One region of the Streptomyces sp. NPDC001407 genome, then DNA from elsewhere that is predicted to be linked to it. Evidence: predicted binding sites of a transcription regulator. Region 1 holds the regulator's gene; each other region holds the start of a gene.

Region 1 (10,056 bases):
TGATCTACACCTCCGGCACCACCGGCCGCCCCAAGGGCGTCCGGCTGCTCCACGACTCCTGGGCGTACATGGCGCGTGCCATCCAGGCATCCGGCCTGGTGCGCGCCGACGACGTGCAGTATCTGTGGCTGCCGCTCGCGCACGTCTTCGGCAAGGTGCTCACCGTCAGCCACATCAGCACCGGGCACGTCACCGCCGTGGACGGCCGCGTGGACCGCATAGTGGAGAACCTCGCGGTCGTCCGGCCCACCTATATGGCCGCCGTGCCGCGCATCTTCGAGAAGGTCTACAACGGCGTCGCGGCCAAGGCGCGCGAGGGCGGCGCCGGCAAGTACAAGATCTTCCACTGGGCCGCCGAGGTCTCCCGCGAGTACGCCAAGGTCTCCCAGGACAACTTCCGCCGCACCGGCAGCAGAACGGTCCCCTTCGGGCTCGCCGCCCGGCACAGGATCGCCGACGCGCTCGTCTACACCAAGATCCGCGAGGCGTTCGGCGGGCGGCTGCGCGCCTGCGTCTCCGGCGCGTCCGCGCTCGCCCCCGAGATCGGCTATTTCTTCTCCGGCGCGGGCGTCCACATCCTGGAGGGCTACGGCCTCACGGAGACCAGCGCCGCCAGCTTCGTCAACCCCGGCGAGTCCTACCGCACCGGCACCGTCGGCAAGCCGCTGCCCGGCACCGAGGTCCGGATCGCCGACGACGGCGAGGTCCTGCTGCGCGGCCCCGGCGTCATGGCCGGCTATCACGGACTGCCCGAGAAGACCACCGAGGTCCTGGAGTCCGACGGCTGGTTCCACACCGGCGACATCGGCGAGCTGTCCCCGGACGGCTATCTGCGCATCACCGACCGCAAGAAGGACCTGATCAAGACATCGGGCGGCAAATACGTCGCGCCCGCCGAGGTCGAGGGCCAGTTCAAGGCCGTCTGCCCGTTCGTGTCGAACATCCTGGTGCACGGCGCCGACCGCAACTTCTGCACCGCGCTCATCGCCCTGGACGAGCCCACCCTCATGGTCTGGGCCGCCGAGCACGGCCTGGGCGGCAAGCCGTACGCCGAAGTGGTGGCCGCCAAGGAGACCGAGGAGCTCATCGACGGCTATGTGAAGCGGCTCAACGAGGGCCTCCAGCGCTGGCAGACGATCAAGAAGTTCCGGCTGCTGCCGCGCGACCTCGACGTCGAGCACGGCGAGCTCACCCCGAGCCTCAAGCTCAAGCGGCCCGTCGTGGAGCGGCAGTACAAGGACCTGATCGAGGAGATGTACGCGGGCGCCCGCGAGTCCTGAGCCGGGCGGACGGGCGGAGGTCAAGGGTCCGGCGGCCGATGCCGGACAATGGACCCATGCCTTCCGTACTGCCTGACGGCGAAACCGTGCCCGAGGACGGGGCGCTGCCCCACCACGCCCTGGAGGGCGCCGGGCAGCGGCCGCTCGGCTTCTATCTGCACGTGCCGTACTGCGCGACACGCTGCGGATACTGCGACTTCAACACCTACACCGCGAGCGAGCTGCGCGGCTCCGGCGGAGCCCTGGCCTCCCGCGACAACTACGCCGAGACGCTCGCCCAGGAGATCCGCCTCGCCCGGAAGGTGCTGGGCGACGACCCGCGCCCGGTGGAGACCGTCTTCGTCGGCGGCGGCACGCCCACGCTGCTGCCCGCCGCCGACCTCGTACGGATGCTGGGCGCGATCCGCGACGAGTTCGGGCTCGCGGAGGGCGCGGAGATCACCACCGAGGCCAACCCGGAGTCCGTCGACCCCCGCTATCTCGCGGAGCTCCGCGAAGGCGGCTTCAACCGGATCTCCTTCGGCATGCAGAGCGCCCGCCAGCACGTGCTCAAGATCCTCGACCGCACGCACACCCCGGGCCGCCCGGAGGCATGCGTCGCCGAGGCGCGGGCCGCCGGGTTCGAGCACGTCAACCTCGACCTCATCTACGGCACGCCGGGGGAGTCCGACGACGACTGGCGCGCCTCCCTCGACGCCGCGATCGGCGCGGGCCCCGACCACGTCTCGGCGTACGCGCTGATCGTCGAGGAGGGCACCCAGCTGGCCCGCCGGATCCGGCGCGGCGAGGTCCCCATGACGGACGACGACGTCCACGCCGACCGCTATCTGATCGCCGAGGACCGGCTCACCGCCGCCGGCTTCAGCTGGTACGAGGTCTCCAACTGGGCCACCAGCGAGGCCGGGCGCTGCCGCCACAACGAGCTCTACTGGCGCGGCGCCGACTGGTGGGGCGCGGGCCCCGGCGCGCACTCCCACGTGGGGGGCGTGCGGTGGTGGAACGTCAAGCACCCGGGCGCCTACGCGCAGGCCCTCACCGAGGGCCGCTCCCCGGGCGCGGGCCGCGAGGTCCTGCCGGACGAGGATCGGCGGGTGGAACGCATCCTGCTGGAGCTGCGGCTGCTGGAGGGGTGCCCGCTGGATCTGCTCAACCCCGCGGGGGCGAAGGCAGCGGCGAAGGCGCTGGCGGACGGGCTCCTCCAGGCAGAGCCGTACGAGTCGGGCCGCGCGGTGCTGACGCTGCGGGGGCGGTTGCTGGCGGACGCGGTGGTGCGGGATCTGGTGGACTGATCACTAGTTCGGGTGAACTGACGCGCATACGCTGTGCACCCGCCTACGCTCTCCATAGGCTGCCGCCAAAAGCACGCGGCGGATGTGGAGGGCCACGGAGATGACCGCTGTGGATGAACGAATGATCGCTGTATTCCAGGAGCACCCCGAGCTCTTCGAGGGATACAAGATCGAGCTTCTGCGGGGGGAAATCGTGATGATGGCGGGGCCCGGGTTGGTCCACAACCTGATCGTCCTGGCGGTCCAGGACCAGGTTCCGCGAGATCGTTGGTATCCGCTGCAAACCCAAGACCTTGCCATCCCGGGCGAGAGCAGTGAGCCGGTCCCGGACTTGTTGGTCGTCGAGCAGGGGGCATTCGAGGGTCCTGGACGGCTTGTCCCCGCCTCAGCCGCCACGCTGGTGGTAGAGGTGGTCTCCAAGACCAGCGCTCTCCGCGACTACAAGATCAAGCGTTCCATTTACGCGGCAGGGCAGGTCCCTGCCTACCTGATTGTCGACCCCTTCGCTGCCCAGTGCGTATTGCTCACTGAGCCGGTTGGCGCCGGGGATGAGGCTGACTACGCAGCAACGCGGACCACGAAGTTCGGCGATCCTGTGCCGCTCGTCATGCTGGGCGTCACCTTGGACACATCGGAATTCCGGACCTCGCCCGGCACCGCCCGCTAAGCAGTCGGCACCGTCACAAAATCGATCAACTCCTCCACCCGCCCCAGCAGCGACGGCTCCAGGTCCTTGTAGGACCCCACCGCCCCCAGAATCCGCTGCCAAGCCGCCCCCGTGTTCACCGGCCACCCCAGCGCCCGGCACACCCCCGACTTCCAGTCCTCCCCCCGCGGCACCCGAGGCCACCCCTCAATACCCACCGACGCCGGCTTCACCGCCTCCCACACGTCGATGTACGGATGGCCCACCACCAGGACGTTCGCGTCCGTGACGGAAGCCGCGATCCGGGACTCCTTCGAGCCCGGCACCAAGTGGTCGACCAGCACCCCCAGCCGCGCGTCCGGGCCCGGTGCGAAGGAGCGGACGATGGCGGGGAGGTCGTCGATGCCCTCCAGGTACTCCACCACCACGCCCTCGATCCGCAGGTCGTCGCCCCACACCCGCTCCACGAGCTCCGCGTCGTGGCGCCCCTCGACGTAGATGCGCCCGGCGCGCGCCACGCGCGCCCGCGCCCCCGGGACGGCGATCGAGCCGGAGGCCGTACGGGCCGGGCCCTGCGGCGCGTTCGTGGCCGCCGGGCGTACGAGGGTCACCACGCGCCCCTCCAGCAGGAAGCCGCGCGGCTCCATCGGGAAGACACGGTGCTTGCCGAAGCGGTCCTCCAGGGTGACGGTGAGCCCCTGCGCCGTCTTCTCGCAGCGGATCACCGCCCCGCAGAAGCCGGTGGCGACCTCCTCGACCACGAGATCCGGCTCGGCGGGCACCTCGGGCGCGGGCTGCTGACGCTTCCACGGAGGGGTGAGATCAGGGCCGTATTGTCTGCTGCGCATGCGGGCCATTGTGGATCAAGATCGGGAAGCCGCGCCGCGCCTCACGACACGCTGAACCGCGCCGCCAGCGCGTCACGTTGCTCCCGCACGAACGCCGCGTCCACCACCGCCCCGTGCCCCGGGACGTACACCGCGTCCTCACCCCCCAGCGCCAGCAGCCGGTCCAGCGCCGCCGGCCACTGCCGGGGCAGCGCGTCCGGGCCCGCCTGCGGGTCGCCCGACTCCTCGACCAGGTCACCGCAGAAGACGACCTCCGGCGCCCCGCCCGAAGGGGCCACCAGCACGGCCAGGTCGTGCGCCGTGTGGCCGGGACCCACATTGGCCAGCAGCGCCTGCCGCCCGCCGCCGAGGTCGAGCGTGAGCTCGCCGGAGACCGGATGGCCGGGCCGTACGAGCAGGTCCGCGGCCTCGGCGGCGGCCGCCGGGTCGGCGCCGTGCCGTACGGCGTCCCGCGCCAGCTCCTCCCGCTCGCGCGCGAGGACGTCGGCGAGCCCCACCGCGCCGTACACCCGCGCTTTTGGGAACGCCGCCGTGCCGAAGACGTGGTCGAAGTGGGGATGCGTCAGAGCGATGTGTGTCACGTCACGGCCGAAGAGCTCCCGCGCCTCCCGCCGGACCTCCGCGCCCTCGCGTAGCGTCGCCCCGGTATCGACGAGCAGGACGGCCGACGGGCCCGCGATCACCCCGATCGTGGCGTCCCACACGGGCATTCTGCGACGCGCGACCCCTGGCGCGAGCCGTTCCCAACGGGCTGTCCCCTCATGGCTCTCCATACCCGGACGCTAGCCGGAGCGCGGTACGGTTGCCCGCCCGGCGGGCGTGCGGCGGCGGTGTGTGCGGGCGCACGGCGGGACCGCTCTTGCCCTCGCCGCGGTGCACGGCCGTACACTGGCTGAAGGGATCTGGCACTCGTGACCATGGAGTGCCAGGGAAGGACCCCGTAAGACGGCTGGACTGGAGGTGCGCGGTGCTGAGCGAACGCAGGCTCGAAGTGTTGCGCGCCATCGTCCAGGACTATGTGGGGACCGAGGAGCCCGTCGGCTCCAAGGCCCTCACCGAGCGGCACCGCCTCGGCGTGTCCCCGGCGACCGTGCGCAACGACATGGCCGCCCTGGAGGACGAGGGCTTTATCGCCCAGCCGCACACGAGCGCCGGCCGCATCCCGACCGACAAGGGCTACCGCCTCTTCGTCGACAAGCTCGCGGGCGTCAAGCCCCTGTCGACGCCGGAGCGGCGCGCCATCCACAACTTCCTCGACGGCGCCGTCGACCTCGACGACGTCGTGGGCCGTACGGTGCGGCTGCTCGCGCAGCTGACCCGGCAGGTGGCGGTGGTGCAGTATCCCTCGCTGACCCGCTCGACCGTGCGACACGTGGAGCTGCTCTCGCTGGCCCCCGCACGGGTGATGCTGGTGCTGATCACGGACACCGGCCGGGTCGAGCAGCGCATGGTCGACTGCCCGGCGCCGATCGGCGAGACCTCGCTCGCGGATCTCCGCGCGCGGCTCAACAGCCGGGTCGTCGGCCGCCGGTTCGCGGATGTGCCCCAGCTCGTGCAGGACCTCACCGAGTCCTTCGAGCAGGAGGACCGAGGAACCGTTTCCACGGTCCTCGCGACCCTGCTGGAGACCCTGGTCGAGGAGACCGAGGAGCGGCTGATGATCGGCGGCACCGCCAATCTCACCCGCTTCGGGCACGACTTCCCTCTGACGATCCGGCCGGTGCTGGAGGCGTTGGAGGAGCAGGTGGTGCTGCTCAAGCTGCTCGGCGAGGCCAAGGACTCGGGCATGACCGTGCGAATCGGTCATGAGAATGCTCACGAGGGCCTGAACTCCACATCGGTCGTCGCCGTCGGCTACGGTTCGGGCGACGAGGCAGTCGCCAAACTCGGCGTGGTCGGACCGACCCGCATGGACTACCCCGGAACGATGGGAGCGGTACGCGCAGTGGCACGTTACGTCGGACAGATCCTGGCGGAGTCGTAAGTGGCCACGGACTACTACGCGGTCCTGGGCGTACGGCGTGATGCCTCGCAGGACGAGATCAAGAAGGCATTCCGCCGCCTCGCCCGTGAGCTGCACCCGGATGTGAACCCGGACCCGAAGACCCAGGAGCGGTTCAAGGAGATCAACGCCGCTTACGAGGTGCTCTCGGACCCGCAGAAGAAGCAGGTCTACGACCTCGGTGGCGACCCGCTCTCCGCGAACGGCGGCGGCGGGGGTGGCGCCGGCGGCTTCGGCGCGGGCTTCGGCAACTTCTCCGACATCATGGACGCCTTCTTCGGCCAGGCGTCGCAGCGCGGTCCGCGCTCGCGCACCCGCCGTGGCCAGGACGCCATGATCCGGCTCGAAGTCAGCCTCAGCGAGGCCGCGTTCGGCACGACCAAGGAGATCCAGGTCGACACCGCCGTCGTCTGCACCACGTGCAGCGGCGAGGGCGCGGCCCCCGGCACCTCCGCGCAGACCTGTGACATGTGCCGCGGCCGCGGTGAGGTCTCGCAGGTCACCCGGTCCTTCCTCGGCCAGGTCATGACCTCGCGGCCCTGCCCGCAGTGCCAGGGCTTCGGCACTGTGGTGCCGACCCCGTGCCCGGAGTGCGCCGGCGACGGCCGCGTCCGGTCGCGCCGCACCCTGACGGTCAAGATCCCGGCCGGTGTCGACAACGGCACCCGCATCCAGCTGGCGGGCGAGGGCGAGGTCGGCCCCGGCGGCGGCCCCGCCGGCGACCTCTACGTGGAGATCCACGAGACGGCGCACCCGACCTTCCAGCGGCGCGGCGACGATCTGCACTGCACGGTCACCATCCCGATGACGGCGGCGGCCCTCGGCACGAAGGTGCCGCTGGAGACCCTGGACGGCGTCGAGGAGATCGACATCCGCCCGGGCACGCAGTCCGGCCAGTCGATCCCGCTGCACCAGCGCGGCGTCACGCACCTGCGGGGCGGTGGCCGTGGTGACCTCGTGGTCCACGTCGAGGTGATCACGCCCAACAAGCTCGACCCCCAGCAGGAGGACCTCCTCCGCCAGCTGGCGAAGCTGCGCGGCGAGGAACGCCCGATGGGCGAGTTCAAGCCGGGGCAGCAGGGGTTGTTCTCGCGGTTGAAGGATGCGTTCAACGGTCGGTAGGCGCTGGGCCGGGGGTCCGGGGGTTGTCCCCCGGGCGGGCACAGTAAGCCGGGGCAGCAGGGGTTGTTCTCGCGGTTGAAGGATGCGTTCAACGGGCGATAGGCGGCGCGAACCACGTACGGACGGGCTTGAGGGTGCGGACTGACCGCAACCCTTCAAGCCCGTCCGGCGTTTGAGGGTGCGGACTGACCGCAACCCCTCAAGCCCGTCCGGCGTTTGAGGACGCGGCCGCAGGCCGCTCCCGCCGCAGACGGCAGCTGAGCTCGGCCGGCAGCCCGCCCGCCGGGGCCACCGCGGCACCTGAGCTCAGCCGTTAGCCCGCCCGCCGGGGCCACCCGCGCCACCGACCTCAGCCGACAGCCCGCCCGCCGGGGCGCACCGCGTGTGACACGATGTGGTCATGGCCATCGACACCCGGGGTGACGCCGTGCTGACGGACCTGCTCCGGCACCCCATCGTGCAAGCCCCCATGGCCGGCGGCGCCTCCGGCCCGCCGCTCGCCGCCGCCGTCTGCGAGGCCGGTGGCCTCGGATCGCTGGCGGCGGGCTACAAGACCCCGGCCGCGATGTACGAGGAGATCAAGCAGCTCCGCGCGTGCACGGCCGCACCCTTCGGCGTGAACCTGTTCATGCCGCAGCCCCCCGCCGCCGACCCGGCCGCCGTCGAGGTCTACGCCGAGCAGCTCGCGGGCGAGGCCACCTGGTACGAGACGCCGCTCGGCGACTGGTGCCAGGGCAGCGACGACGCCTACGAGGCGAAGCTCGCGATCCTCCTCGACGACCCCGTCCCGCTGGTCTCCTTCACCTTCGGCTGCCCGTCCGCCGCCGCCCTGGAAGCACTGGCCAAGGCCGGTACGGTCACCGTCGTCACCGTCACCACCGCCGCCGAGGCGCGGGCCGCCGAGCTGGCGGGCGCGGACGCGGTCTGCGTCCAGGGCGTCGAGGCGGGCGGCCACCAGGGCACCCACCGCGACGACCCGCACCTGGACGGCGCGGGCGCGGGCGTCGGCCTGCTGGCGCTGCTGGCCGAGGTCCGCGAGGCCGTACGCATCCCCATGATCGCCGCGGGCGGCCTGATGCGCGGCGCCCAGATAGCCGCCGTGCTCGCCGCGGGCGCGAGCGCCGCGCAGCTGGGCACCGCGTTCCTGGTGTGCCCCGAGTCGGGCGCGCACACCGTGCACAAGCAGGCCCTGACCGACCCGCTGTTCGTCGGCACCGAACTCACCCGCGCCTTCTCCGGCCGCCCGGCCCGGGGCCTGGTGAACCGTTTCATCCGTGAGCACGGCCCGTACGCTCCCGCCGCCTATCCCCAGGTGCACTACCTGACGGCGGGGCTGCGCAAGGCGGCCGCGGCGGCGGGTGACCCGCAGGGCCTCAACCTGTGGGCAGGGCAGGGCCACCGGCTGGCCCGTGAGCTTCCGGCCGCGCGGCTGGTCGAGGTGCTCACCGCCGAACTGGACGCGGCACGGGCCGCGTTGGCGGGCGGCGGGGACGCGGGGGCAGGACCGGGGGGACGTGAAATGCGAGGGAGCGAGTCATGACAGCGCCGGTCTTCCTGGTCGAGGAGGATGCCCTCACGGGCGTCTTCCCCGGTACGGTCTTCCCGCTCGGCGGCCCCGAGGGGCGGCACGCCGTCTCCGTGCGGCGGCTGCGCGTGGGCGAGGAGATCGTGCTGACGGACGGCGCGGGCACGGGCGCGTTCGGCACCGTGGCCGCCGTCGAGGGCAAGGACCGTCTCGACGTCGCCGTCACCTCGGTCCGCGCCGAACCCCTGCCGGAGCCGCACATCACCGTCGTCCAGGCCCTGCCGAAGGGCGACCGCGGCGAGCTCGCGGTCGAGACCATGACCGAGACGGGCGTGGACGCGATCGTCCCCTGGGCGGCCTCGCGCTGCATCACGCAGTGGAAGGGCGAGCGCGGCACGAAGGCCCTGGGCAAGTGGCGCGCCACGGCCCGCGAGGCGGGCAAGCAGTCCCGCCGCCTCCGCTTCCCGCCGGTGTCCGACCTGCTGACGACCAAGCAGGTCTGCACGCTGCTGGCCGACGCGGCGTTCGCGGCGGTCCTCCACGAGGAGGGCAGCAGCGCCCCGCTCGCCACGGCCGAACTCCCTCCCACGGGCAACATCGTCCTCGTGGTGGGCCCCGAGGGCGGCGTCTCCCCCGAAGAACTCACCGCCTTCGCGGAAGCGGGCGCGAAGCCGTACCGCTTGGGCCCGAGCGTCCTCCGCACCTCGACGGCGGGCACGGCCGCGACGGCACTGCTGCTGGGACGGACGGGGCGTTGGTCGTAGGGCGAACGGCTCCGGACTTCGTCAAGCCCGCTCAGACCGCAGAAGTCATCCCCCAAGGAATCGTCCGCCAAGGGCTTCGCGGTTCCGACAGCAGGATGCGGTGGGGATCGAGTGCCTGCGCGTACCACTCGCCGAATTCCTCCGTGTCGAACCGGAGCACGCGTCCCAGGGCGTAACCGGCGGAGAAGTCCTCCCAGGAGTCGTACGCCTCGCGGCACAGTTCGCCCGCGCGCAGGATCGATGACTCCGCCGTCTCGGCGGGGCAGAGGCGGGCGCTCAGGCCCCAGCGGGCGAAGCTGACCGCGCGGCCGTAGTCGTAGCCGACGGCGCTGCGGACGACGCCGTCCGGTGGCAGGAGGCCGTCGGCGCGGAAGCGGGACTCGTAGCGCAGGATGCGGCCTATCAGCTCCTGGACCACCGCGTTCGCCTCGGCCGGCGCGTCCATGTCGGTGAGTACGGCGGTGCAGGCGCGACGCCAGAGGTCCGCGTCGACCGTGCCGGAGTTCGCCCTCGCGAGCTCCTGGCGGATGTCGAGGGTGAATTCGGGTTCCGGCGGGCTGTTGCGTCCGGCCAGCAGCGC
Region 2 (10,056 bases), on a different contig from region 1:
CCGCGGCCCGATCGCGTCGGCGAGGGCGGCGACGGCGGTGAGGTCGGCCCGGCCGTCGTCGGTGAGAAAGCCGAGGACGAACTCGTCGGCACCCTCGGCGGCCAGCGCCCGGGCAGAGTCGCAGAGGGCGGAGAGCTCGGCGGCGCTCCCGGCGGAGAAGCCGTCGGCGGCGCGGAGCATGACGCGCACGGGGAGGGAGACGGCCGCGCGGACGGCGGCGAAGGTCGCGAGGGAGGGGGTGAGCCCGTCGGCGGCCATGTCGGTGACCAGTTCGAGGCGGTCCGCCCCTCCGGCCTGGGCCGCCACCGCGTCCTCGGGGGTGAGCGCGATGACCTCGAGAATTGGTCTAGACATGTAGCACAGAGTGCCACACCGGCGCCCGGCGTCAAAAGCGGTACTCCACAATTGGCCTATGGCAGACACGCCCGAGCACCCGTCCGGCCCCGCGCTGCGCGCCCGCTGGCGGGACACCGTCGTGCGGGCCCGCGGCGGCGCCACCGCCCCGGACCCCGCCCCCTACGCGGAGGACCTGCTGCGCCGCTGGTCGGAGCCGCAGCGCCGGTACCACACGGTCGATCACCTGGCGGCGGTCCTCGACCGGGTCGACGAGCTGGCGGCGTACGCGGAGGACGTCGACACGGTGCGCTTCGCGGCGTGGTTCCACGACGCCGTCTACCGCCCGGACCGCTCGGAGAACGAGGAGCGCAGCGCGCACCTCGCGGAGCGCGCCCTGCCGGAGCTGGGCCTGGACGCGGACCGGACGGCGGAGGCCGCCCGGCTCGTACGGCTGACGGTGACGCACGACCCGGCCGAGGGCGACCGCAACGGCGAGGTGCTGTGCGACGCGGACCTGGCGGTGCTGGCGGGGGCGCCGCAGGAGTACGCGGCGTACGCCGCGGCGGTCCGGGAGGAGTACGCCTTCGTGCCCGACGCGGCGTTCCGCGAGGGCCGGGCGGGGGTGCTGCGGCACCTGCTGGGGCTGCCGTGCCTCTTCCGCACGCGGCTGGGGCACGACCGCTGGGAGCCGACGGCCCGCCGCAACCTGCGCACGGAGCTGGAACTGCTGACGGCGTAAGGGTGCGGGTCCGTTGCGCCTACGGCGGGAGCGCCCTTCGGGCGCGTCCTCAAACTCCCCCAGCCACCTCCCCCAGACTCCGTCCGGGGGTGCCCCCAGAGGTGCCCCCAACGGGCTGAAATTGCGCACCCACATCAGCCAAATCCAGCCCGTCCGGCGCTTGAGGACAACGCGCGAAGCGTATTGCGGGGTCTGGGGCGCAGCCCCAGTTTCGGGACGGGGCGGGGTAGGGGAACAAAGCCCGCCGCAGGCGCAAGCAACCGCCCCGGCCACCGCCTAAAGCAAACCCCCCGCCGGCGGCGAATGCTTAGGCCGGCGCAGCCCCGAAGCCACCAGCAGCCCCACCAGCTCCTTGCTGCCCACCTCCCGCGCGCCCATCTGCACGGCCCGGCCGTACGACGTCGACGGGATGTCGTAGTGATCACGGTCGAACGCCCGCGCGGGGGCGCCGAGCCGCGCCGCGAACTCGTGCAGCTCGTCGAACGACACGTCGCTGACCAGGTGGGACCACATGCGTCCGTGACCGGGCCAGGTCGGCGGGTCGATGTAGAGGGTCACCGCAGTGCCGCCCCCAGCGACCCCACGCGCGCCACCAGCACCGTCTGCTTGGCGCAGGCCCAGTGCGGGTCGGGGCCGAGCTCGGGCTCGACCTCCAGGGCGTGCGGGTCGCCGGCGTCCGTGCAGACCGGGCACAGGGGCCACCGGCCGTGCCGCTCCAGCAGGGCGTCCTGGACGTCCTGGGCGACGAGCCCCACGACGTACGCCACGCCCTCCGGCCACTGCTCGACCCACCACCGGCGGTGGACCACCGCGTCCTCGACGAGGGAGACGACGTCGGCCTCCGCCACGTCACCGGCCATGAGGTCGGCGAGGACGAGGGCGCGCGCCGTGTGCAGTGCCTGTTCGAGCTCCATATGGTCCATTGTCCGGGACGGGGAGGGTTGACGGTTCACCGGTCCGAAAATACCTTTCATGAGGTGAGCAGCAAACTGAAAGAAACTTTCACCGCCGTCCCGGCACCCGCCGCCACACCACCGGCCCCCGGCGCGCTGGCCGCCAAGGTCCGCACGCTGGCGCCGTCGATGACACGCTCCATGCAGCGCGTCGCCGAGGCCCTGGCGGGCGACCCGGCGGGCTCGGCGGCGCTCACGGTCACCGGCCTCGCGGAGCGCACCGGCACCAGCGAGGCCACCGTCGTCCGCACCGCGCGCATCCTGGGCTACCCCGGCTACCGCGACCTGCGCCTGGCCCTCGCCGCGCTCGCGGCCGAGCAGGCGGCGGGCCGGGCCCCGGCGGTCACGGCCGACATCGCGGTGGACGACCCGCTGGCCGAGGTGGTCGCCAAGCTCGCCCACGAGGAGGCGCAGTGCCTGGCCGACACCGCCGCCGGGCTGGACACCGCGCAGCTGGAGCCGGCGGTCGGCGCGCTGGCCACCGCCCGGCGCATCGACGTCTACGGCATCGGCGCCTCCAACCTCGTCGGCCAGGACCTGGTGCAGAAGCTGCTGCGCATCGGCCTGATCGCGCACGCGCCCGCCGACCCCCACCTGGCCGTCACCAACGCCGTGCAGCTGCGGGCCGGTGACGTCGCCATCGCCATCACCCATTCGGGCCGGACCACCGATGTGATCGAGCCGCTGCGGGTCGCCTTCGAGCACGGCGCGACGACGATCGCGATCACCGGCCGCCCGGACGGGGAGATCGCGCAGTACGCCGACCACGTCCTCACCACCTCCACCGCGCGGGAGAGCGAGCTGCGCCCGGCCGCGATGTCGAGCCGCACCAGCCAACTGCTCGTGGTGGACTGCCTGTTCATCGGCGTCGCCCAGCGGACGTACGAGCGGGCGGCACCCGCCCTGTCCGCCTCCTACGAAGCCCTCGCCCACCGCCACGACCCCCGCCGCTGAGCCCCCGTTCCGGCACACGGAAAGGCGCCGCACCCATGGAATCGCCCGCACACGCGGCGCTCCGCGCCGAACTCGCCGCGCTCACCACCGAGGCGTTCCGCCCCGAGCTCGCGGACATCGACCGGCTGCCCACGCTCGACATCGCGAAGATCATGAACGGTGAGGACGCCACCGTCGCCACCGCCGTCGCGGCCCGGCTCCCCGGCATAGCGGCCGCCATCGACGCGATCGCGGCCCGGATGGCCGGTGGCGGGCGGCTCGTCTACGCGGGCGCGGGCACGGCCGGCCGGCTCGGGGTGCTGGACGCCAGCGAGTGCCCGCCGACCTTCAACACCGACCCCGCGCAGGTCGTCGGCCTGATCGCGGGCGGCACGCCCGCGCTGGTCACCGCGGTGGAAGGGGCCGAGGACAGCCGGGAGCTGGCCGCCGGGGACCTGACGGCGATCGGGATCGGCCCGGCCGACACGGTCGTGGGCGTCTCCGCGTCCGGCCGCACCCCCTACGCGCTGGGCGCCGTCGAGCACGCCCGCGCGGCGGGCGCGCTCACGGTCGGGCTGTCCTGCAACGCCGGCTCGCCGCTCGGCGCGGCCGCCGAGCACGCCATCGAGGTCGTCGTGGGGCCCGAACTCCTCACCGGATCGACCCGGTTGAAGGCGGGCACCGCGCAGAAGCTCGTCCTCAACATGCTCTCGACCATCACCATGATCCGGCTCGGCAAGACCTACGGAAACCTCATGGTCGACGTGCGCGCCTCCAACGACAAGCTGCGCGCCCGCTCCCGGCACATCGTCGCCCTGGCCACCGGCGCGTCCGACGCGGAGACGGAGGCGGCGCTGGCGGAGACCGGCGGCGAGGTGAAGAACGCGATCCTCGTCGTGCTCGGCGGGGTCGACGGCCCCACGGCGGCGCGCCTGCTCCAGGAGTCGGCCGGGCACCTGCGCGCGGCCCTGCGTGCGGTCGCCGGGGGCTGACCGGCGGGAGAGAATCCCGTTACGAGCGTCCCCGGAGCAAGGGACTTCACCCATGGCCCCAGCCGACAGCCCCGCCGCCATCGCCGCCGCGCTGCTCCCGCTCCTGGGCGGCGCCGGGAACATCGCCTCCGTCGAGAACTGCATGACCCGGCTGCGGCTGGAGCTCCACGACCCCGCCCTCGTCCGGGGCGAGGCGCTGCGGGCGCTGCCGGCCGTGCTCGGCGTGGTCGAGGACGGGCGGGTCCGCCAGGTCGTGCTGGGCCCGGGAGCCGTCGCCCGGGTGGCGCCCGAGCTGGCGCGGCTCTGCGCGGCCGCGCCGGTCACCGCCGAGGCCCTCGCCCAGCGGGGCGCGGCGATCCGCGCCGAGCGCGCCGAGCGCAACGCCACCCCCGGCAAGCTCTTCCTGCGCCGGATCGCGGCCGTCTTCGTGCCGCTGATCCCGGCGCTGATCGGCTGCGGCATCGTCGCCGGGCTCGGCGGGCTGCTGGCCAATCTGCACCGGCTGCCCGGCCTCTCGCCCGCGCTGACCGCGGTGGCCTCGGGCTTCATGTCGCTGATCGCGGTGTTCGTCGGCTACAACACGGCGAAGGAGTTCGGCGGCACCCCGGTGCTGGGCGGCGCGGTCGCGGCGATCACGGTCTACGGGGGCGTCGGCCGGGTCAGCGCCTTCGGGGAGCGGCTGGAGCCGGGCCAGGGCGGGGTGCTCGGCGCGCTGGCCGCGGCGCTGCTGGCGACCCGCGTCGAGAAGTGGTGCCGCAGGCGGGTGCCGCAGGCCCTGGACGTCCTCGTCACCCCGACGCTGACGGTGCTGGTGACGGGCCTGGTCACGCTGTACGGGCTGATGTACGCGGCCGGGAAGGTCGCCGCGGGCATCGGGCGGTGGGCCGACTGGCTGCTGGCCCACGGCGGCGCGGGCGCGGGCTTCGTCCTGGGCGGGCTGTTCCTGCCGCTGGTGATGCTGGGCCTGCACCAGGCGCTGATCCCCATCCACACGACACTGATCCAGCAGGAGGGCTATTCGGTCCTGCTGCCGATCCTGGCGATGGCGGGCGCGGGCCAGGTGGGGGCGGCCCTCGCGGTCTACGTCCGGCTCCGGCGCAATCTGTCGGTGCGCGGCACGATCCGCTCCGCGCTCCCGGCGGGCCTGCTGGGCATCGGGGAGCCGCTGATCTACGGCGTCTCGCTGCCGCTGGGGCGGCCGTTCGTCACGGCGTGCGTGGGCGGCGCGTTCGGCGGCGGCTTCGTGGGCCTGCTGAACCAGCTGGGCGTCAAGGTCGGCGCCACGGCCATCGGCCCGTCCGGCCTGGCCCTCTTCCCCCTGCTGAAGGGCAACCACGGCCTCGGGAGGACGGCGGCGGTCTACGCGCTGGGGCTGCTGGTGGGGTACGTGACGGGCTTCGCGGCGACGTACTTCTTCGGCTTCGGCCGGGAGTCGCTCAGGGAGCTGAACGCGCCGAGGGCGGCACCCCGGTGATGGGGTACCGCCCTCGGAAGACTCGAGCTGCTCCCGATCACCGGACGGAGTCCGGTGCAGCGTCCCGAAGCGTGTGAGGCCGGCTACGGCCGAACACTGCGAGGGGCGCGTCGGGAGGATTCAGCTCAGAAGTCCATGTCACCGCCCGGCATGCCGCCCGGAGCGGCCGCGGCGGCCTTCTCCGGCTTGTCGGCGATGACGGCCTCGGTGGTCAGGAACAGCGCGGCGATGGACGCGGCGTTCTGCAGGGCGGAGCGCGTGACCTTCGCCGGGTCGATGATGCCCTCGGCGATCATGTCGACGTACTCGCCGGTCGCGGCGTTCAGGCCGTGGCCGACCGTGAGGTTGCGGACCTTCTCCACGACGACGCCACCCTCGAGACCACCGTTGACGGCGATCTGCTTGAGCGGGGCCTCCAGGGCCAGGCGCACGGCGTTGGCGCCGGTGGCCTCGTCACCCTCGAGCTCGAGCTTCTCGAAGACCGCGGAGGCCTGGAGCAGGGCCACGCCACCACCGGCGACGATGCCCTCCTCGACGGCCGCCTTCGCGTTGCGCACGGCGTCCTCGATGCGGTGCTTGCGCTCCTTGAGCTCGACCTCGGTCGCGGCACCGGCCTTGATGACGGCCACGCCGCCGGCCAGCTTCGCGAGGCGCTCCTGGAGCTTCTCGCGGTCGTAGTCCGAGTCGCTGTTCTCGATCTCGGCGCGGATCTGGTTGACGCGGCCCTGGACCTGGTCGCTGTCACCGGCACCGTCGACGATGGTCGTCTCGTCCTTGGTGATGACGACCTTGCGGGCGCGGCCGAGCAGGTCGAGACCGGCGTTCTCCAGCTTGAGGCCGACCTCCTCGGAGATGACGGTGCCACCGGTGAGGATGGCGATGTCGCCGAGCATGGCCTTGCGGCGGTCACCGAAGCCCGGGGCCTTGACGGCGACGGACTTGAAGGTGCCACGGATCTTGTTGACGACCAGGGTCGACAGGGCCTCGCCCTCGACGTCCTCGGCGATGATCAGCAGCGGCTTGCCGGACTGCATGACCTTCTCGAGGAGCGGCAGCAGGTCCTTGACCGAGCCGATCTTCGAGTTGACGATCAGGATGTACGGGTCGTCCAGGGACGCCTCCATACGCTCCATGTCGGTGGCGAAGTACGCCGAGATGTAGCCCTTGTCGAAGCGCATACCCTCGGTGAGCTCCAGCTCCAGACCGAAGGTCTGGGACTCCTCGACGGTGATGACGCCTTCCTTGCCGACCTTGTCCATCGCCTCGGCGATGAGCTCGCCGATCTGGGTGTCGGCGGCGGAGATGGAGGCGGTGGAGGCGATCTGCTCCTTGGTCTCCACGTCCTTGGCCTGCTCGAGCAGCGCACCGGAGACGGCCTCGACGGCCTTCTCGATGCCGCGCTTGAGGGCCATCGGGTTGGCGCCGGCGGCGACGTTGCGCAGGCCCTCGCGGACCAGCGCCTGGGCCAGGACGGTCGCGGTCGTCGTGCCGTCACCGGCAACGTCGTCCGTCTTCTTCGCGACCTCCTTGACCAGCTCGGCGCCGATCTTCTCGTACGGGTCCTCGAGCTCGATCTCCTTGGCGATGGAAACACCATCGTTGGTGATCGTGGGGGCGCCCCACTTCTTCTCGAGGACGACGTTGCGGCCCTTGGGGCCGAGGGTGACCTTGACGGCGTCGGCGAGCTGGTTCATCCCGCGCTCGAGACCGCGCCGTGCCTCCTCGTCGAACGCGATGATCTTGGCCATGTGAAGTGGTCCTCCCGGGACGTCGGGGGTCCCCCCATGCCGTTCAGGCTATGGGGGAAGGATTTCTCCGGACCGCGCTGGCGCCCGCGACGGACGGCTCACCGGCCTGATGGTTCCTTGCCCCACCCGGCTGATGGACCTCACCGACGGTCCAAATCTGTCACTCTCACGGGGAGAGTGCTAACGCCAATGATTAGCACTCGACCCACCAGAGTGCAAGCGATCCGTCGGCGAGCGCACCGTAAGTGGCACCGGGGGCACCTCCCAGCGTTAGCTGGGGGCGCAAGCGCCTCTACCGAACGGCACCCCTACGGAGAGAACGCGACCGGGTACACACGGAACGCGCACGCGTACACGTACACGTACACGCGCGAGGGCACACGAAGGGCCCGTACCCCGGTGCGCGGGTACGGGCCCCTCGGCGAGCTGAGTGAGCCGGTGGTCGATGCGCCGAGATCAGACGGCGAGCTTGACCATGTCCGCCTGCGGCCCCTTCTGGCCCTGCGAGATCTCGAACTCCACTCGCTGACCCTCCTCGAGGGTGCGGTAGCCGTCCATCTGGATCGCGCTGTAGTGGACGAATACATCCGCACCACCGTCGACCGCGATGAAGCCGTACCCCTTCTCCGCGTTGAACCACTTGACGGTGCCCTGAGCCATGCCTAACTCCCCTATTACTGGCCCTTGCGCAGGACCGCACTTCGCGGACCCGGGTCAGACCTCACCCCTGGAACTCTCCCCAGCCGGTGGCAGGAGGAATCCCAGTGGCGTGCGCCGGAACGCGTCGACCGCGGCTGAATGTATCTGCACGGATGCCGTCTGCAACAGGTCACTCGGACGAGAATTCCCGGCGCGGCCGATTGCCGAAATACGGCGAACTCCGGTGGATCCAGGGCAAGTCGGGCCGGGCATAGCGCAAGCAACCCGACAATTCGCGCACACAGTTCGCGCACAACTTGACGGGTTCTCATATGCGTTCGGCACTGACGCCGGAGGGGGATCGCCCCAACTGTATCGCGCTCAACAGACGGAATCGCCCCGTCCACTTCGTGGCCGGGGCGATTCCGGGGGTCTTTCGCAAGGAGCCTGCGTAAAGCTCAGCCTCCGGCGACGGCGGGGATGATCGAGACGCCGGAGCCGTCCGGCGTGGGCGTCAGAAGTCCCTGCTCGAACCGCACATCGTCGTCGTTGACGTAGACGTTCACGAACCGGCGCAGCTTCCCCGCGTCGTCGAGGACGCGGGCGGCGATGCCGGGGTGGTTCTTCTCCAGATCGCCGATCACCTCGGCGAGCGTCGCGCCCTCGGCGGGGACTTCGGCGACACCTCCGGTGTAGGTGCGGAGGATGGTGGGGATGCGCACGGAGATGCTCATGGGGGTCCTGCCTTTCCGGTCTTCCGGTGAATGGTCGGGTACGGACGTCAGCCGGTGGCGAGCCCGGCGGCGCGGAACGCCTCCAGGGACGGCCGGATGGTCGCGGACGGCCCGGCCGCCACGGCGTCCAGCGTCTTGAGCCCGTCCCCGGTGTTGAGCACGACCGTCGTCAGCGCGGGGTCGAGCACCCCGCGCTCGACGAGCTTGCGGGTGACGCCCACCGTCACCCCGCCCGCGGTCTCGGCGAAGATCCCCTCCGTCCGGGCCAGCAGCCGGATCGCGTCGACGATCTCCGCGTCGTCCACGTCCTCCACGGCGCCGCCCGTCCGCCGGGCGATGTCGAGCACGTACGGCCCGTCCGCGGGGTTGCCGATGGCGAGGGACTTCGCGATCGTGTCCGGCTTCACCGGCCGCACCACGTCGTGGCCGTCCTTGAACGCGCGGGAGACCGGCGAGCAGCCCGCCGCCTGGGCACCGAAGATCTTGTACGGCCGGTCCTCGACCAGGCCCAGCGCGATCAGCTCCTTCAGCCCCTTGTCGATCTTCGTGAGCTGGGAGCCGGAGGCGATGGGCACCACGATCTGGTCCGGCAGCCGCCAGCCCAGCTGCTCACAGATCTCGTAGGCGAGCGTCTTGGAGCCCTCGCCGTAGTACGGGCGGAGGTTGACGTTGACGAAGCCCCAGCCCTCGCCGATCGGGTCGCCGATCAGCTCGGAGCAGAAGCGGTTCACGTCGTCGTAGGTGCCCTCGATGCCGACGAGGTCGCCGCCGTAGACCGCGGCCATGACGACCTTGCCCGCCTCCAGGTCGTGCGGGATGAAGACGCAGGACTTGAAGCCCGCGCGGGCCGCGGCGGCACCGACCGCGCCGGCGAGGTTGCCGGTCGAGGAGCAGGAGAGCGTGGTGAAGCCGAAGGCGCGCGCCGCCTCGACCGCGATGGCGACGACGCGGTCCTTGAAGGAGTGCGTGGGGTTGCCGGAGTCGTCCTTGACGTACAGCCCGCCGGTGAAGCCCAGCTCGCGGGCGAGGTTGTCGGCCTTGACGAGCTTGGTGAAGCCGGGGTTGAGGCTGGGCCGGTCCGCGACGTCGGCGGGGACGGGCAGCAACGGGGCGTAGCGCCAGATGTTGTCGGGACCGGACTCGATGCGGCGGCGCAGGGCCTCGGGGTCCCCGGTGGGGAGGTCGTACGCGACTTCGAGCGGGCCGAAACAGGCGGCGCAGGCGAAGATGGGACCGAGGTCGAACCGCTCGCCGCACTCACGGCACGAGAGGGCGACGGCGGGACCGAGCGCGACAGAAGTGGTTGAGCTTTCGACAGACTGCACAGCCATGGAGGCGAGGCCCTTTCTCCTCATCTTCCTCGCGGCGAACCTCGCCACGAGACGGAATTGGCACCTTCCCCACCGGGAGCCTCGCTGCTTACGCGCAAGACCGGCGGGAGGGTTGCCGGGGCTTCAACGGGCCGTGTCCCTCTGCCCCTCTGGATGAGCGGTATGGCACTGGGCACT
Region 3 (10,056 bases), on a different contig from region 1:
CGTGACCGGAAGGAGAAGCGCGACGGCTATGCCGCCGTCGGCATCCCGGTGTACCTCCTCGTCGACCGCGACGAGTGCATGGTGACCGTCTACAGCGAGCCCATGAACGGGAAGTACCTCAGCCGGAAGTCGCATCCGTACGGCGAGACCGTCACGCTCCCCGACCCGGTCGGCATCACCTTGGCGACAGAGGAGCTCAAGGACTACACCCACTGAACCGCGAAGTCCCGTTCGGCCCATGGCCCCGTGCGCGCCCCGCACCCGCGTGTCAGCGTGGTGGGACCGCACCGGCGCGCGCAAGGAGGTCCACCCGTGAGCGGCAACAAGGTCTGGACTGTCGAGGTCAGCATCAAGGAACACGACCACGTGGTCACCGCCGAGGCCCGCCTCACGGGCAGGGCCCCGGGCCCGATGGTCGGCGACGGCACCGCGCACTGCCACCCCGCCGACGAGAACGTCCCGGCGATCGGCGACGAACTGGCGGCCTCCCGCGCTCTGCACCACCTGTCCAGCCAGCTGCTGGACATCACGATCAAGGACATCCAGGCCCACACCCGCGAACGCGTGCACGGCATCAGCGACGAGTGATCCCGCGCCGGGGCTTGAGCCTCAGCTTTCCAGCAGGAACGCGGTGTCCAACGCGGGGTAGGGGTCCGGGAGGTGGACCTTGCCGCCGATCTCGGTGGTCGTGGTCGTCCGGTAGTGGCTGAGAGCGGGGTTGTCCACGTCGGGTACGGGCTCGGAGTGCACGTACACCCGGTTCGTCTGGCGGTGAACGACGACATAGACCGGCACTCCGCCGGCGGCGTAGCTGCGGTACTTGGGGCCCGTGTCCGACTCATGGTTGGTCGAGGTGACTTCGCCGACGAGGGCGAGCAGGTCGATGGGGTACCAGCCCCGGTGAGCCCGGCGGTAGGCCTCGTCCACCTCGGTGGGCTTGCGTCGCTTCACGTAGAAATCGGGGATGAGCAACGAGCGGGTGCGCTCGCCTTTCAAGCCGAGCCGGAAGCCATTGCCGTATCCCGCTTGCCGAATGCCCGCTGAGCGCAATTGGAAGTAAAGCTCTGCCGCACTGTCGTTGTGGTTATCGTCCGGCTGCGGTGGCACGACCACCATCCCCTCGATGCACTCGGGCCGGACAGGCACATCGAATGCCTTCTCGACCGCGATCAACAGATCGATGGGGTCCTGCGGCTTCTTCACCGGTTCGGTGACGGGATCGGCGGTCATCGCTGTCCTCCCTTGTCGCTGTTGCCAGGCTACGCCTGGACCGGGTGCCCCAGCAGCATTGTCGGAGCCCCCGCCACGCGCGTAAGTACGATCACACAGGAGTTCACCCCTTCGAGTTTCAGCTTCTTGCGCAGTTCCTCCGGCTCCACCGCCGAGCCCCGCTTCTTGATGACCGCGACGCCGATCTCCCGTTCGCGCACCAGCTTTTTGAGGTGCTTGAGGTTGAAGGGGAGCACGTCGGTGATCTCGTAGGGCGTCGCGTACGGCGTCGGGCGGAGTTCGTCGCTCGTCACGTAGGCGATCGTCTCGTCGATCAGGCCGCCGGCGAGGTCTTCCGCGACCTCGGCGACGAGGTGGGCGCGGATGACGGCGCCGTCCGGTTCGTAGAGGTAGCGGCCGACCGGGCGGACCGCGGGGTCGGCCAGGCCGCGGCCGGTGAGGGTCGCGCCCGAGGGGAGCAGCGTCGAGCGGTGGGTGCCGGGCGCCGTGCCGAACCACAGCACCGCTTCCTTGACGTCGCCCCCGTCCGAGATCCACTCGGCCTCCGCCTCGTCGGGGATCGCCTCGTGCGGGATGCCGGGCGCGATCTTCAGCGCGGCGCGCGGGGCGGAGAGGGCGGCCCGGACGGCCCAGGACAGCGGGGGTGAGTACGCCTCCGGGTCGAAGATCCGGCCGCGTCCGCCCCGGCGCGCGGGGTCGACGAAGACGGCGTCGTACGCGGCGGTGTCGATCTCCGTGACGTCCGCGCAGCGCACCTCGATGAGGTCGGCCAGGCCGAGCGCCTCCGCGTTGGCGACCGCGACCGCGCAGGTCAGCGGGTCACGGTCGACGGCGAGGACCCGTACGCCCGCGCGGGCCAGCGCGAGCGCGTCGCCGCCGATGCCGCAGCAGAGGTCGGCCACGGAGCGGACGCCGAGCGCGGCGAAGCGGGCGGCGCGGTACTCCGCCACGGTCCGGCGCGTCGACTGCTCGACGCCGTTGGGCGTGAAGAACATGCGGTACGCGTCCTCCGCCCCGAACTTCGCGACGGCCCGCTGCCGCAGCCGCGCCTGCCCGATCGCCGCGGAGACCAGCTCGGCCGGGTGCTCGCGGCGCAGCCGGGTGGCGGTGGCCAGCTCCTGGGCGGGGTCGTAATCGCGGAGCTCGTCCAGGAGGCGCCGCCCTTCGTCGGTGAGGAGAGCGGCGAAGGCTTCGGTCGGCTGGTTCGGTGCGGGCACGGTTTCATTCTTTCCCCAGCCCCGCTCCTTTCCGTAATCGGGCTCCGGGGAGCGGCAGGGCCCACCCGCCTCGCTTCACTCGAACGAGTGAACAAGAATCGGAAGGGTGAGCTCCTCCATATCCGGCCCCCGGGTCGCCGCCATCGCCCTGCTGCTCGCCGGACTCGTCTCCGGGTGTTCCGGATCGTCGTCCGGCCCGGGGAAGCCCGCGCCGTCGGCCACCGGTCGTACGGAAGCGCCCTCGGCCTCGCCCTCCACCGACACCGGCGCGTACCGCCGCTGGGGGCTGGACGCGCCCCTCGCGGCGCCGCCCGCGCCGCCCGCGGCGAAGGTGACGGACGGGATGAAGCCGGGGGAGAAGCCCAAGGTCGTGCGGCGGGTGGACACCAAGGACAAGGTCGTCTTCCTGACCTTCGACGACGGGGCGGAGAAGGACCCGGAGTTCGTGAAGATGACGAAGGACCTGAAGCTGCCCTTCACGATGTTCCTGACGGACGACATCGCCCGCGCGGGCCGCGGCTACGGCTACTTCGAGCAGCTGCGGGGCGATGCCGGCCACCCGAACACCATCGAGAACCACACCCTCTCCCACCCCAACCTGCGCACCCTCTCGCCCGACGCGCAGCGGCACGAGATATGCGGGCAGCAGGACCGGCTGGAGAAGCGGACCGGGGTCAAGCCGCCGCTGTTCCGCCCGCCGTACGGCAATTACAACGACGCGACACTCACGGCGGCCGGCAGCTGCGGGGTGAAGGCGGTCGTGCTGTGGGAGGCGACGATGCAGATCAACGACATGCGCTACGCCGAGGGCGACAAGCTGCGCCCCGGCGACATCGTCCTCGCGCACTTCCGCGGTCCGCAGGAACTCAAGGGCACCTCGATGACCAAGATGGTGACGAACATGCTGCGCAGCATCCAGAAGCAGGGCTACACGGTGGCCCGCCTGGAGGACTACGTCTGAGTGAGGGGCGCGGCTCCGTCGCTGACTGCGGCGTATCGAGCCCGTCCGGCGATTGAGGACAACCGCCGCGAAGCGGTGGTGCGGGTGACGATTACGGCCGACGGCCCAGGGGAAGATCCACCCCCACGCCACGGCGCGCGCCGCAGGCGAATTGGCACTCCGCTTGACCGAGTGCTAACCGCGTCATAGTCTCGCTTCCGTTGGCACTCTCCACCCGGGAGTGCCAAACACAGCGACGGGCAGATCCGGCACCCGCGACGACGGATCCGACCTGGTCGCCACCTCAGACAGTTAACCCCGTGAGATCTCCGAAGGGGGAGGTCGGATCGTGACGACCGCCAGCTCCAAGGTTGCCATCAAGCCGCTCGAGGACCGCATCGTGGTCCAGCCGCTCGACGCCGAGCAGACCACGGCCTCTGGCCTGGTCATCCCGGACACCGCGAAGGAGAAGCCCCAGGAGGGCGTCGTCCTGGCCGTGGGTCCGGGTCGCTTCGAGGACGGCAACCGTCTTCCGCTCGACGTGACCGTCGGCGACGTCGTGCTCTACAGCAAGTACGGCGGCACCGAGGTGAAGTACAACGGCGACGAGTACCTCGTCCTCTCGGCCCGCGACGTCCTCGCGATCGTCGAGAAGTAATTCACCCGAAGTTTTTTGATCTGCGCCCCGTGCTCCCGCTCTTCACCGGCCGGGCGCCCGGGGCGCAGTTCGTTTGAAGCGATAGCCGGTCACTGACGCGTGGCCGAGGATCGCAACGAGAGGACTTGAAGCAACCATGGCGAAGATCCTGAAGTTCGACGAGGACGCCCGTCGCGCCCTCGAGCGCGGCGTCAACAAGCTGGCCGACACGGTCAAGGTGACGATCGGCCCCAAGGGCCGCAACGTCGTCATCGACAAGAAGTTCGGTGCCCCGACGATCACCAACGACGGTGTCACCATCGCCCGCGAGGTCGAGCTCGACGACCCCTACGAGAACCTTGGCGCCCAGCTCGTCAAGGAGGTGGCGACCAAGACCAACGACATCGCGGGTGACGGCACCACCACCGCGACCGTCCTGGCCCAGGCGCTGGTCCGCGAGGGTCTGCGCAACGTCGCCGCCGGTGCTTCCCCGGCCTCCCTGAAGAAGGGCATCGACGCCGCGGTCAAGGCCGTCTCCGAGGAGCTCCTCGCGACCGCCCGTCCGATCGACGACAAGTCCGACATCGCCGCCGTGGCCGCGCTCTCCGCGCAGGACAAGCAGGTCGGCGAGCTCATCGCCGAGGCGATGGACAAGGTCGGCAAGGACGGTGTCATCACCGTCGAGGAGTCCAACACCTTCGGCCTGGAGCTGGACTTCACCGAGGGCATGGCCTTCGACAAGGGCTACCTCTCGCCCTACATGGTCAGCGACCAGGAGCGCATGGAGGCCGTCCTCGACGACCCGTACATCCTGATCCACCAGGGCAAGATCTCCTCGATCCAGGACCTGCTGCCGCTGCTGGAGAAGGTCATCCAGGCCGGCGCCAGCAAGCCGCTGCTGATCATCGCCGAGGACGTCGAGGGCGAGGCGCTCTCCACCCTCGTCGTCAACAAGATCCGTGGCACCTTCAACGCCGTCGCCGTCAAGGCGCCCGGCTTCGGTGACCGCCGCAAGGCGATGCTCGGCGACATGGCCACCCTCACCGGTGCCACCGTCATCGCCGAGGAGGTCGGCCTCAAGCTCGACCAGGCCGGTCTGGACGTGCTGGGCACCGCCCGCCGCGTGACCGTCACCAAGGACGACACCACCATCGTCGACGGTGGCGGCAGCTCCGAGGACGTCCTCGGCCGCGTCAACCAGATCAAGGCCGAGATCGAGGCCACGGACTCCGACTGGGACCGCGAGAAGCTCCAGGAGCGCCTCGCCAAGCTCGCCGGTGGCGTCTGCGTCATCCGCGTGGGCGCGGCCACCGAGGTCGAGCTCAAGGAGAAGAAGCACCGTCTGGAGGACGCCATCTCCGCGACCCGCGCCGCGGTCGAGGAGGGCATCGTCTCCGGTGGTGGCTCCGCTCTGGTCCACGCCGTCAAGGTGCTCGAGGGCAACCTCGGCAAGGAGGGCGACGAGGCCACCGGTGTCGCCGTGGTCCGCCGCGCCGCCGTCGAGCCGCTGCGCTGGATCGCCGAGAACGCCGGCCTCGAGGGCTACGTCATCACCTCCAAGGTCGCCGAGCTCGACAAGGGCCAGGGCTTCAACGCCGCGACGGGCGAGTACGGCGACCTGGTGAAGGCCGGCGTCATCGACCCGGTCAAGGTCACCCGCTCCGCGCTGGAGAACGCCGCGTCCATCGCGTCGCTGCTGCTCACGACCGAGACCCTGGTCGTCGAGAAGCCGGCCGACGAGGAGCCCGAGGCCGGTCACGGCCACGGTCACTCGCACTGACGCCACGCGCATCGCACGGCCGCGGCCCGGCACCCCTTCCCAGGGGTGCCGGGCCGCGGCCGTTGCCGGCCGGTCACTTGGGGCCGTACCTGCGGCCCGTCGTGGACGACGCCCGGCTCACGGCGCCGCGCGGCGCCAGCCGCATCAGACCCGTGAGCGCCTTGTAGCGCGGGTCCGGCACGGAGAGGGTCTTGCCGTGCGCGAGGTCCCGCAGCGCCGCCGCGACCAGCTTGTCCGCGTCCAGCCACAGCCAGCCGGGGACGTTCTCCGTGCCCATCCCGGCCCGCTGGTGGAACTCCGTACGCACGAAACCGGGGCACAGGGCCATCAGCCGCACGCCCGTACCCGCCAGGTCCCGGGCCACGCCCTGGGTGAACTGCACCACCCACGACTTGCTCGCGCCGTACGTGCCGCGCGGGGTGAAGGCGGCCACCGACGCGACGTTGATGACAGCACCCCGCCGGCGCTCCCGCATCCCCTCGGCCGCCGCCGAGGTCAGCCGCAGCACCGCCTCGCAGTGCACCTTGAGCATCCGCAGCTCGTCGGCCATCGGCACTTCGAGGTACGCGCCCTTGTTGCCGAAACCGGCGTTGTTGACCAGCAGATGCACCGGGCGCGCGGCGTCGCGGAGCCGGGCCTCGACGGCCTCGATGCCCTTGTCCTCGGCGAGGTCGGCGGGGAGGACCTCGACCTCCACGCCGTGCCGGTCGTGGAGGTCGGTCGCCTGCTCGTGCAGGCGCTCCTCGTTGCGGGCGACGAGGACCAGGTCGTGGCCGTCGGCCGCGAGCTTGCGCGCGAAGGCGGCGCCGATCCCGGCGGTCGCTCCTGTGATCAATACAGTCGTCATACAGGCACGTTAGAGCCCGGGGACGCCCCGCGGCGGTGCGCTGTCCGCTTTTCGCCGGTCTCCGATCGGGCTCACCCGGCCGCCGCGTGCGCGAGCGCCTTCTCGTGGATCCCGGCGGGCAGCCCGTCACCAGCTGCCGAAACGCCGGGCGGCAGGTCCCTTCCGAGGGCGGGGGCGGTCACCCGAGGTCCACGGGGAGCAGGTCATGGGGAAGCCCGGCGACGTCGCTCAAAGTAGTGAACCGATATTTACGATCGCCCCCAAGGTGGGCTTATGCTCGAAGAATGATCGAGGCTCGTCATCTGAGGGTGCTGCGCGCGGTGGCCGCCACCGGATCCTTCTCGGCCGCGGCCCGCGAGCTGGGGTGCACCCAGCCCGCCGTCAGCCAGCAGATGAAGGCCCTGGAGCAGTCCACGGGCACCCCGCTGCTGATCCGCACCGGACGCGAGATGCGCCTCACCCAGGCCGGCGAGGCGCTGGTCCGGCACGCCTCCGGGATCCTGGCCGGGCTGACCGCGGCCGAGGAGGAGATCGCCGCGATCGCCGGCCTGCGGGCGGGGCGGGTGCGGATGGTGTCCTTCCCCAGCGGCAGCTCGACGCTGGTCCCGGGCGCGCTCGCGCGGATGCGCGCCGCGCACCCCGGCACCCGGATCTCGCTGGTGGAGGCGGAGCCGCCGCGCTCGGTGGAGATGCTGCGCGACGGCGACTGCGAGATCGCGCTGGCCTTCCGCTATCCCGAGGTGCGCGGTGCGGACCCGGCCGCGGCCGCGGAGTGGGACGACCTGGTCGTACGGCCGCTGCTCACCGACCGCCTCATCGGCGTGGTGCCGGAGGGCCACCGGCTGGCCGGGGCGGACCGGATCGGGATCACGGAGCTCGCCGGGGAGCCCTGGATCGCGGGCTGCCCGCGCTGCCGCAAGCATCTGGTGGAGGTCTGCGAGGGCGCCGGGTTCACCCCCCGGATCGACTTCGCGACGGACGACTACCCGGCGGTGTTCGGGCTCGTCGGTGCGGGGCTCGGGGTCGCGGTGATGCCGGAGCTGGCGCTGGAGTCCGTACGCCCCAAGGGTGCGCGCACCGTGCCGGTCGAGCCGGTGGTGCAGCGCGAGATCGTGGCCCTCACGCTGCCGGACCTGGCGCGGGTGCCGGCGGTGGCGGCGATGCTCGACCAGCTGGCGACGGCGGCCGGGCGCTCGTAGCGGAGGGCGGTCCGGAGGCGCTCAGGCGCTGGTGGGGGTCACGGCGATGACCCGGTGCCGCGCGCGGCCCATCAGCTCCTCGCGCTCGTCCTCGGTGAGGCCGCCCCAGACGCCGTAGGGCTCCCGCACGGCCAGGGCGTGGGCCGCGCACTCCGCCCGCACGGGACAGCGCATGCACACCTCCTTCGCCGAGGTCTCGCGCGCGCTGCGGGCCGCGCCGCGCTCGCCCTCGGGGTGGAAGAACAGCGAGCTGTCGACCCCGCGGCACGCCGCCAGGAGCTGCCAGTCCCACAGGTCGGCGTTGGGACCGGGAAGGCGGGAGAAATCTGCCATGGCTATCCCCTCGAAGCGATCCGCCGGGGCGATCCGCCGGAGGATCCGGCGGAAGCGGCCCGGCACGAGCGATCTGATGCGGACGCACTGCCTGTGCCGTCTACGTCTGCCGTGGAAGCAGATGTAAATATGACTGATTGCGAATCTAGTCATAGACACCGGCAAATGGGAAGAAAGACTGGTCTGCCTGGGCAAATGGGGCATAGCTTGTGCGCCGCGAAGGGCGCCCCCAATGCGCCCTGCTCCGTGTCCGAGCCCTCACGTAGAGTGCCGAACGTGGCCGACCGAGCCCGTAACTCTTTCGGGTGACCGTCGTTGAGAGGGCGGAGGCGGTTGACGGATGAAGCAGTCGGGCAGATGTCCGAGCCTGCCGGAGAGCGTCGATCGCACAGGTGACGATCAGTACCAGCCTGGAGGCTCAAGGTGACGCGCATCAGCTGCGGAGGACGGCCATGACATCCGTCCTCGTCTGCGACGATTCCCCGCTTGCCCGAGAGGCGCTCCGCCGTGCGGTGGCGACCGTGCCCGGCGTCGAGCGTGTGACGACGGCGGCCAACGGCGAGGAAGTCCTCCGCCGCTGGGGCGCCGATCGTTCGGACCTCATTCTGATGGACGTACGGATGCCCGGACTCGGGGGTGTCGAGACGGTCCGCCGGCTGCTCTCCGCGGACCCCGGCGCACGCATCATCATGCTCACGGTCGCCGAGGACCTCGACGGCGTCGCGCTCGCGGTCGCCGCCGGGGCGCGTGGCTATCTGCACAAGGACGCCTCGCGCGCGGAGTTGCGGGCCACCGTGACGCAGGCGCTCGCCGACCCGACCTGGCGGCTCGCCCCCCGGCGGCTGCGCTCGGCCGAGATGGGTGCCGCGCCCACCCTCACCGCGCGCGAGATCCAGGTGCTGGAGGGGATGAGCCACGGCCGTTCCAACGCGGAGATCGGCCGTGAGCTGTTTCTCTCGGAGGACACCGTGAAGACCCACGCCCGGCGGCTCTTCAAGAAGTTGGGCGCCTCGGACCGGGCCCACGCCGTGGCCCTCGGCTTCCGCTGGGGCCTGGTCCGCTGAGCCGGGAGTGGCGCGCAGCGCCGTGAGGTCGCGGTGCGCGCCACCCGGGTGGGTGACCGTGCCGTGACCTCATCGCGCGGCCGTCCAGCGCCGAAACTCCGAGGGATGCCGCATCCTTGGAGTGTGACCCCTCCCCGGCCGGAGGCCGAGGCTTCTCACTCGGCCGGCAATGACCCCATGACGGACAAGCCCTGTCCTGTGCCGCGCGCTACCGGCACAAGCTATCGGTGGAGTCGTGAGGGCGGGGGCGGGTATACCCGGAAGGGGGAGACGCGAGACGTGAGTACGAGGACACCTACGCGTAACGGTTCGATGCACGACTATGAAGGCGGTGCCGTGGATCGCTTGGCGTCAAGGCACCATGGACCGATGCGCGACGACGACACGACGGGGTCACCCGCGGCTGCCGCCCCCGGGGAGATCGGCGCACTCGTGACCCTCGCCGTGGAGGGGGACCGGCGGGCCACGCACGATCTGCTCGCGCTGGTGCACCCCCTCGCGCTGCGCTACTGCCGCACCCGCCTCTCGCGGCTGCCGGGCGACGCCCGGCACTTCGTGGACGACCTGGCGCAGGAGGTCTGCCTCGCGGTGCTCTGCGCGCTGCCGCGCTACCGCGACACCGGCCGCCCCTTCGAGGCGTTCGTCGTGGCCATCGCCGCGCACAAGGTCGCCGATCTCCAGCGCGCCGCCATGCGCCACCCGGGCAGCACGGCGGTGCCCTCCGACGAGATGCCGGAGCAGCCGGACGACTCCCTGGGCCCCGAGGAGCGGGCGCTGCTCAGCAGCGACGCCGAGTGGGCCAAGAAACT

The links. Region 1 encodes HrcA, which represses chaperone genes, less so after heat shock. Its sites were predicted from a motif close to TTNGCACTCNGNNNNNCNGAGTGCNAA; they were not measured.
Region 2: the regulator HrcA is predicted to act here: its motif matches at 7,369-7,395, upstream of groL (chaperonin GroEL).
Region 3: the regulator HrcA is predicted to act here: its motif matches at 3,560-3,586, upstream of groES (co-chaperone GroES).

The regions. Positions count from the first base shown of each region.
Region 1 covers NZ_JBIAWF010000008.1:71,581-81,636, reverse strand. Annotated here, with positions in the region: gene ACFY1P_RS13905 (AMP-dependent synthetase/ligase) at 1-1,280, shown strand, start outside; gene hemW (radical SAM family heme chaperone HemW) at 1,337-2,569, shown strand; gene ACFY1P_RS13895 (Uma2 family endonuclease) at 2,670-3,236, shown strand; gene ACFY1P_RS13890 (DUF3097 domain-containing protein) at 3,233-4,063, opposite strand; gene ACFY1P_RS13885 (MBL fold metallo-hydrolase) at 4,105-4,773, opposite strand; gene hrcA (heat-inducible transcriptional repressor HrcA) at 5,031-6,047, shown strand; gene dnaJ (molecular chaperone DnaJ) at 6,048-7,187, shown strand; gene ACFY1P_RS13870 (nitronate monooxygenase) at 7,588-8,727, shown strand; gene ACFY1P_RS13865 (16S rRNA (uracil(1498)-N(3))-methyltransferase) at 8,724-9,476, shown strand; gene ACFY1P_RS13860 (DUF1266 domain-containing protein) at 9,508-10,056, opposite strand, start outside.
Region 2 covers NZ_JBIAWF010000025.1:85,729-95,784, reverse strand. Annotated here, with positions in the region: gene ACFY1P_RS28560 (copper homeostasis protein CutC) at 1-354, opposite strand, end outside; gene ACFY1P_RS28555 (hypothetical protein) at 413-1,075, shown strand; gene ACFY1P_RS28550 (DUF4031 domain-containing protein) at 1,352-1,633, opposite strand; gene ACFY1P_RS28545 (hypothetical protein) at 1,630-1,989, opposite strand; gene ACFY1P_RS28540 (MurR/RpiR family transcriptional regulator) at 2,053-2,982, shown strand; gene murQ (N-acetylmuramic acid 6-phosphate etherase) at 3,018-3,953, shown strand; gene ACFY1P_RS28530 (PTS transporter subunit EIIC) at 4,006-5,427, shown strand; gene groL (chaperonin GroEL) at 5,553-7,175, opposite strand; gene ACFY1P_RS28520 (cold-shock protein) at 7,632-7,835, opposite strand; gene ACFY1P_RS28515 (MoaD/ThiS family protein) at 8,273-8,548, opposite strand; gene thrC (threonine synthase) at 8,596-9,879, opposite strand; SAM riboswitch class I at 9,897-10,039, opposite strand.
Region 3 covers NZ_JBIAWF010000022.1:3,987-14,042, forward strand. Annotated here, with positions in the region: partial or broken gene ACFY1P_RS26300 (Uma2 family endonuclease) at 1-216, shown strand, start outside; gene ACFY1P_RS26305 (DUF1876 domain-containing protein) at 313-588, shown strand; gene ACFY1P_RS26310 (Uma2 family endonuclease) at 610-1,230, opposite strand; gene ACFY1P_RS26315 (methyltransferase domain-containing protein) at 1,260-2,447, opposite strand; gene ACFY1P_RS26320 (polysaccharide deacetylase family protein) at 2,554-3,408, shown strand; gene groES (co-chaperone GroES) at 3,737-4,045, shown strand; gene groL (chaperonin GroEL) at 4,182-5,804, shown strand; gene ACFY1P_RS26335 (SDR family oxidoreductase) at 5,878-6,651, opposite strand; gene ACFY1P_RS26340 (LysR family transcriptional regulator) at 6,936-7,850, shown strand; gene ACFY1P_RS26345 (WhiB family transcriptional regulator) at 7,872-8,183, opposite strand; gene ACFY1P_RS26350 (response regulator transcription factor) at 8,636-9,247, shown strand; gene ACFY1P_RS26355 (sigma-70 family RNA polymerase sigma factor) at 9,617-10,056, shown strand, end outside.